Regions from separate parts of the Pseudarthrobacter quantipunctorum genome, predicted to be linked through region 3. Evidence: predicted binding sites of a transcription regulator. Region 3 holds the regulator's gene; each other region holds the start of a gene.

The links. The regulator HrcA, encoded in region 3, represses chaperone genes, less so after heat shock. The targets are predictions, from matches to a motif close to TTNGCACTCGNNNNNNNCGAGTGCNAA.
Region 1: the regulator HrcA is predicted to act here: its motif matches at 889-915, upstream of groES (co-chaperone GroES).
Region 2: the regulator HrcA is predicted to act here: its motif matches at 991-1,017, upstream of groL (chaperonin GroEL).

The regions. Positions count from the first base shown of each region.
Region 1 is NZ_CP148033.1:1,181,777-1,183,974, reverse strand. Features, by position in the region: gene groL (chaperonin GroEL) at 1-360, opposite strand, end outside; gene groES (co-chaperone GroES) at 438-731, opposite strand; gene WHH00_RS05455 (DMT family transporter) at 959-1,897, shown strand; gene WHH00_RS05450 (hypothetical protein) at 1,819-2,196, opposite strand.
Region 2 is NZ_CP148033.1:3,282,080-3,284,277, forward strand. Features, by position in the region: gene groL (chaperonin GroEL) at 1-814, opposite strand, end outside; gene WHH00_RS14885 (ABC transporter substrate-binding protein) at 1,103-2,198, opposite strand, start outside.
Region 3 is NZ_CP148033.1:1,926,933-1,929,130, reverse strand. Features, by position in the region: gene dnaJ (molecular chaperone DnaJ) at 1-180, opposite strand, end outside; gene hrcA (heat-inducible transcriptional repressor HrcA) at 262-1,275, opposite strand; gene WHH00_RS08910 (DUF3097 domain-containing protein) at 1,451-2,198, shown strand, end outside.

The sequences.
Region 1 (2,198 bases), 750 kb from region 3:
CTCGATGCCGCGCTTGATCTGGCCGGGGGCGGCACCTGCCGCTACGTTGCGCAGGCCTTCCTTGACCAGCGCCTGCGCCAGGACGGTTGCCGTGGTGGTGCCGTCACCGGCAACATCGTTGGTCTTGGTGGCTACTTCCTTGGCCAGCTGCGCGCCAAGGTTCTCGTAGGGGTCGTCCAGTTCCACTTCGCGGGCGATGGTGACGCCGTCGTTCGTGATGGTGGGAGCGCCCCACTTCTTGTCCAGGACGACGTTGCGGCCGCGGGGGCCGAGCGTCACCTTGACGGTGTTGGCGAGCTTATCGATGCCGGCTTCAAGAGACCGGCGGGCAGCGTCGTTAAACGCAAGCTGCTTTGCCATGGTTTTGTCCTTTCAAGACAGAACCCCGCGCAGCTGACCAGCAGAGAGCATGACCAGCGGCACGGGGATCCGGAGAGTTACTTTACGACGATCGCCAGGACGTCGCGGGCGGAGAGCACGAGGTACTCGGTGCCGCCGGTCTTGACTTCGGTTCCGCCGTACTTGGAGTAGATGACGACGTCACCGACGGCTACGTCGACGGGAACGCGGTTGCCGTCTTCAAAGCGGCCGGGGCCAACTGCAACAACTTCGCCTTCCTGCGGCTTCTCCTGTGCGGAGTCCGGGATCACCAGGCCGGAAGCCGTGGTCTGCTCGGCTTCGAGCGGGCGGACAACAATACGATCCTCAAGAGGCTTAATAGAGACCGACACTCGGACCTCTCCTTCTTCGTCAGCAAATTCGTGGACTGGAAAGCTTTCCGCCGTGGCTGGCAAACCGTCGTCGCGGTGCCGGCAGCAGCCTGGCTGGCAGCTCTTCATGTATTAGCACCCTCCTAGGGAGAGTGCTAATACAGACTGTATGCAAGGGTTAGCACTCGGTCAAGGCGAGTGCCAGAGTTTCGTCATGGGCGGAACGAGCCGGCGTGTAGATTGGCCGGGTGCGAGCCGCTGTTTTCCTGACTCTTGCCACTCTCTTTTGGGCGGGCAACTTCGTTGTAGGCCAGGCTGCCATGAAGACCATGGAGCCGCTTCAGCTGACGTTCTGGCGGTGGGCCCTGGCCGCCGTGCCGCTGCTGGTCCTGGCGCAGCTGGCTGAAAAGCCGGACTGGCGCGCTGTCCTGCGCCACTGGCCGGCGCTCCTGCTCCTGAGCTGCCTGGGGATGAGCGCCTACACCCTGCTGCTTTACAGCGCCTTGGGGCACACCTCGGCCCTGAACGCTTCCCTTGTAACCGCCGCAAACCCGGCCCTGATCATGGTCCTGGCCGTGGTCCTGCTCCGGGACAGGCCGCGCCCACTGGGCTGGGCGGGGATTGTGCTGGGCCTGTGCGGAGTCCTTTTGGTCCTCACCGGCGGCGAGCTGGAGCGGCTGCTGACCTTTTCGATCGATGCCGGCGAACTGCTGATCGTCGCGGCGATCACCGTGTGGGGCTTCTACACGATTACCGCCCGCAGGCTGTCCGTCCCTCCGATCACGTCCACCGCGGTGCAGGTGGCCATGGCGGCGGTTGTCCTGGTTCCCTTTGCCGTGGCCACGGGGGCGGGGTTGCCGGCCACGGCCCCGGAAGGCTGGTCCCTGGCCTACATCGTCCTGTTCCCCTCGCTGGGTTCCTACCTGCTCTGGAACCTGGCGCTTAAACGCACCACTGCGGCGAATGCCGGAAACTACCTCAACCTCATTGCCGTTTTCACCGCGGTCATCACGGTTGCGCTCGGCCAGCCTGTCACGGTCCCCCAGGTCCTGGGCGGCCTCCTGGTCATTTCAGGAGTCCTCCTGACCAGTGCCGGAGGAAAAGCACCTCAGCGGCCCAGGTCCTCGAAGTCGACGTCCTCCCCGCCGTCGCCCTCGTCCTCGCCCGCTGAGTTTCGTCCGCGGTAAAGCAGCACCGCGGCGGCCGCGGCCACCATGAGCGAGGCAACCAGGAAGAAGATGCTTCCCGCGCGGGCTCCGGCGTACAGCCCGCGGATGTCCTGCGCCTCCTGGGTGTCGTCCTGGATACTGTTGCCGCCCACCGAATACACGGTGGCGTTAAAAGCGTCCAGGAAGAAGATGATCACCAGCAGCGCGATGCACACCACGGCCACTACGGCGCTGGCGATCAGTGCCGGGCGGGCGAACCGCGCCAGGCCCCCGGGGTGGTGCTGACTCGACTGCGGGGAACCTGCACTGTCTTTCATGG
Region 2 (2,198 bases), 1.4 Mb from region 3:
CGGACTTGAAGGTGCCGCGGATCTTGTTGACGATCAGGGTGGCCAGGGCCTCGCCCTCGATGTCCTCAGCGATGATCAGCAGCGGCTTGTTGGACTGCATGACCTTTTCCAGGACAGCAACCAGTTCCTTGACGTTGGAGATCTTGGAGTTGACGATCAGGATGTACGGATCCTCGAGGACCGTTTCCTGGCGCTCAGCGTCGGTGACGAAGTAGGCGGAGATGTAGCCCTTGTCGAAGCGCATGCCTTCGGTGAGCTCGAGTTCCAGGCCGAAGGTGTTGGACTCCTCGACCGTGATGACGCCTTCCTTGCCCACCTTGTCCAGGGCTTCGGCGATGAGTGCACCAATTTCCTCGTCACCGGCGGAGATGGATGCCGTGGCGGCGATCTCTTCCTTGGTTTCGATCTCCTTGGCGGAGTTCAGCAGCTCGGCGGTGACGGCTTCAACGGCCTTCTCGATGCCGCGCTTGAGGGACAGCGGGTCGGCGCCGGCGGCAACGTTGCGCAGGCCTTCCTTGACCAGGGCCTGGGCCAGCACGGTAGCCGTGGTGGTGCCATCGCCGGCGACATCGTCAGTCTTCTTGGCAACTTCCTTGACCAGCTCGGCGCCGATCTTCTCGTAAGGATCGTCCAGCTCGATCTCCTTGGCGATGGAAACACCATCGTTGGTGATCGTGGGAGCGCCCCACTTCTTCTCGAGGACGACGTTGCGTCCACGCGGGCCGAGGGTGACCTTAACGGCGTCGGCGAGGATGTTCAGGCCCCGCTCAAGGCCGCGGCGTGCCTCTTCATCAAATGCAATGATCTTGGCCATAACGGCAGTAGTCCTTTCGGGACAGTCGTTAAGAATGAACCTTCGCTGCAGTGCCCGCGACGGACGACCCGTTACCGGCGGCCTCTGTATGCCTTCGGGGTGTGGGTCTCACTCCAGTTAGGTGTTTCTTCGCTCCTTGACCGGTGCCGGCGCCGCTGGCCGAAGCCACGCTTTGCTTAGCAGTCGGTACGTCAGAGTGCTAACTCAATAATTAGCACTCCCCACGTGAGAGTGCAAGCGAATAAGCAGCGTAAAGCGCCCTGGCGGGCGCGTCTTCGCCGAGGGCGATCAACCGGCGGTGCGGCCTGCCGTTTCAACGCCGGTGGCCGCGGGAATGTTGTCCGCGCCGTACGTGAACACCGTGAAGGTGGCTGAGGTGATGTCACCGTTGGCATCGAACGCAACAGGGCCCGATTCGCCGTCGTAATTAATCTCCGCACCGGCCGCCTTGCCCGCCAGGCAGTCTTTGTAGCTGGAGCAGGGCGCCGTTCCGGCTGCGCCCGCGCCGTCGGCGGTGCCGCCTGAAACTGCGATCAGCCCTGCAGCGATGGAACGCCCGGCATCATCCTCAGCCTTTGCCGCCGCGAGCGCGGCAAGGGTCACGGCGTCGTACGTCTCGGCCGCAAAGGACACGTCCTTCAGGGCCGGGTCGATGCCCAGCAGCCTTTCCTGGAACCCTGCCGAGGGAAGCTGCCCCGGGACTACCGCCCGTGCACCGTCCAGGGCTTGGGTTCCCAGCCTGGAGCCATACCGGCTGAAGGCGCCGTCGCTCAAAATGAGCCTTGAGCCCGCAAGGGCTGCGTTGTTCAGCTCAGCCAGGGCGCCCTGCGCGCCGTCACGTGCTATCAGGATGACGGCGTCCGGTTGCGCCTCGCGGATTGCGGCCGCGGCAGCCCCCGCCTCGCCCGGGGTGAAGCCAACTGATGCCAGCACATCCAGGCCCGCCTGTTCAGCGGACGCGGAAACGGCTGCGGAGACATCGCCGCCGTAGGAACCTTCCTGGTACACCACTGAGATGGTGGCGGCTCCGGCGTCCTTTGCGAGCTTGGCCAGCACGGGTCCCTGCGCGACGTCGGCGGCGGCCGTCCTGAAGTAGTATCCGCCGCTGGCAAGGCCACTGAGCGCGGCCGCGGTGTTGGCAGGGGAAACCAGCGGCGTCCGAGCCCTGGAGAGGACGTCAACGGCCGCGGCGGCATGGCTGGAGTCGGTAGGGCCGATGACCACATCCGCCTTGGCCTGGACCAGCGCCTGCGCCTGGGACGCCGTGTCCCCGCCGGCTTCAACAGGCAGGAGTTCCACCGGCCGGCCCTTGTGCCCGCCGGCGGCATTGATCTCCTTGACGGCGAGCCTGGCGGCCGCCAGTTGGGGACCGTTCAGGAAGCTG
Region 3 (2,198 bases):
GCGTTTCTGCGGGTCGGACAGGACTTCATAGGCGTGGGTTACAGCCTTGAAGCGGTCCGACGCATCCTCACCCGGGTTGACGTCCGGGTGCAGGGTGCGTGCCAGCTTGCGGTAGGCCTTCTTGATCTCTTCTCCCGTGGCCTCCGGTGAGACTCCAAGGACGTCGTAGTGGCTGCTCAAAGTTCGTATCTCTTCCTTGTTGTACTGCCTGCAGTTGGACTGCTGGAAATGCTGTGGGTGTCCAGTGGCCCGGGTTGGACCTCAGGGGCCCAGGATCCGGGAAAGGTAGCGGGCAACTGCCCTGACGGCGGCCATGGTGGTGGGATAGTCCATGCGTGTTGGTCCGAGCACGCCGATTTTCGCTGCGCTGTCCGGGCCGTAGCCCGTGGCTACAACCGATGCCTCGGCCAGCCCGTCGTAGGGATTCTCGCGGCCAATGCTGACAGCCACCCCGCGGTGGTCCTGCGCCATCTCGCTCAGCAGGCGGAGCATAACAACCTGCTCCTCAAGTGCTTCCAGCACCGGGCCGATGCTGAGCGGGAAGTCCACGTTGGACCTTGCCAGGTTGGCTGTGCCCGCCATTACCATGCGTTCCTCGCGGCTGCTCTGTGCCAGCGCCTCCAGGCCGATGGCGAGGGCATGCGCCGCCTGCCGCTGCCCCGGGGCGGCCATGGCCACCACCGCCGGCAGGGACAGGGCCAACTGGCTCAGCGGTGTTCCGGCAAGCGATCCAAGGAACCGGGACCGAAGAGCCGCCAGGGCTTCGTCCCCCAGGTCCTGTCCGACGTCGATAACACGTTGCTCCACCTTGCCGCTGTTGGCGATCAACACCACCAGCACCTTCCGCGGGGCCAGGAGGACGAATTCGATATGCCGGACCAGTGCCCTGCTCAGGTGCGGGTACTGGACCACTGCAACCTGGTTGGTGAGCTGCGACAGCAGCCGGACGGTCCGGTCCAGGACGTCGTCCAGGTCATCCGATCCTTCAAGCAGGGACTGGATGGCGCGGCGCTCCGCCTGGGACAGCGGCTTGACGGCGGAGATCTGGTCGACGAACAGCCTGTAGCCCTTGTCCGTGGGGATCCGGCCGGCGCTGGTGTGCGGAGCCGTGATCAGGCCCTCTTCCTCCAGGGCTGCCATGTCATTCCTGATGGTTGCGCTGGACACACCGAGATGGTGGCGCTCCACCAGGGCTTTGGACCCCACGGGCTCGCGGGAGTGGACGTAGTCCTCCACGATGGCACGGAGTACTTCAAGTTTGCGTGGCTCGCTCACACTCCACCTCCATCCAGGGTTCGGGGCGGCCGCGCCGCCCGCGCTGTGCCGCTCATCGTTTAGCACTCGACATGCCCAAGTGCTAACAGTCTATTATGCCTCTCCCCGTTGCTAGCATTGGTACCGCTCCGGGCGAAATTCCGGACCTGTGATCGAGCGCTAGGCGGAGTGAATCATGCAGTACCAGAACTGGGGTCCCCAGGACATGTCCGCTCCGTCAAAGGCTGAACTGCCTGAAGTTCCTGTTGAACGGGGAATGGTGCTGGAGGACGTCCAGTCCGGCTGGGTGGGCGCCGTGACACGCGTGGAGAAATCCGGGGGCATGCATGTGGTGGCTCTGGAAGACAGGCGCGGCAAATCAAGGTCTTTCCGCCTGGGCTTCGGCTTCCTCCTCGAAGGCCAGGCCATTAAGCTTCTTCCCCCGGCGCCGCGGCAGGCACCTGCCGCCACCGGCAGGACAGCATCAGGTTCAGTCCGGGTGGCCGGCCAGCGCGCGCAGGTCGCCAAGGCCAGCCGGATCTGGGTGGAGGGAAAGCACGACGCCGAACTGGTGGAGAAGGTCTGGGGAGACGACCTTCGGGTGGAAGGCATCGTCGTCGAACCCCTCCACGGCATTGACGACCTTGCCGCGGCAGTGGCAGACTTCAGGCCCGGTCCGGGCCGGCGGCTGGGGGTCCTGGTGGACCACCTGGTGCCGGACTCCAAGGAGTCCCGCATTGCGGACGCCGTGATGGCCTCACCGGGGGCTGCCGGGAACGTGCTGATCGTGGGCCACCCCTACGTGGACGTCTGGCAGGCGATCCGGCCTGCCGTGCTGGGCATCGAAAAATGGCCGGTGGTGCCGCGCGGGCAGGACTGGAAGACCGGGATCCTTGCCGCGTTCGGCTGGCCCCATGCCACCAAGGAGGATATTGGGCTTGGGT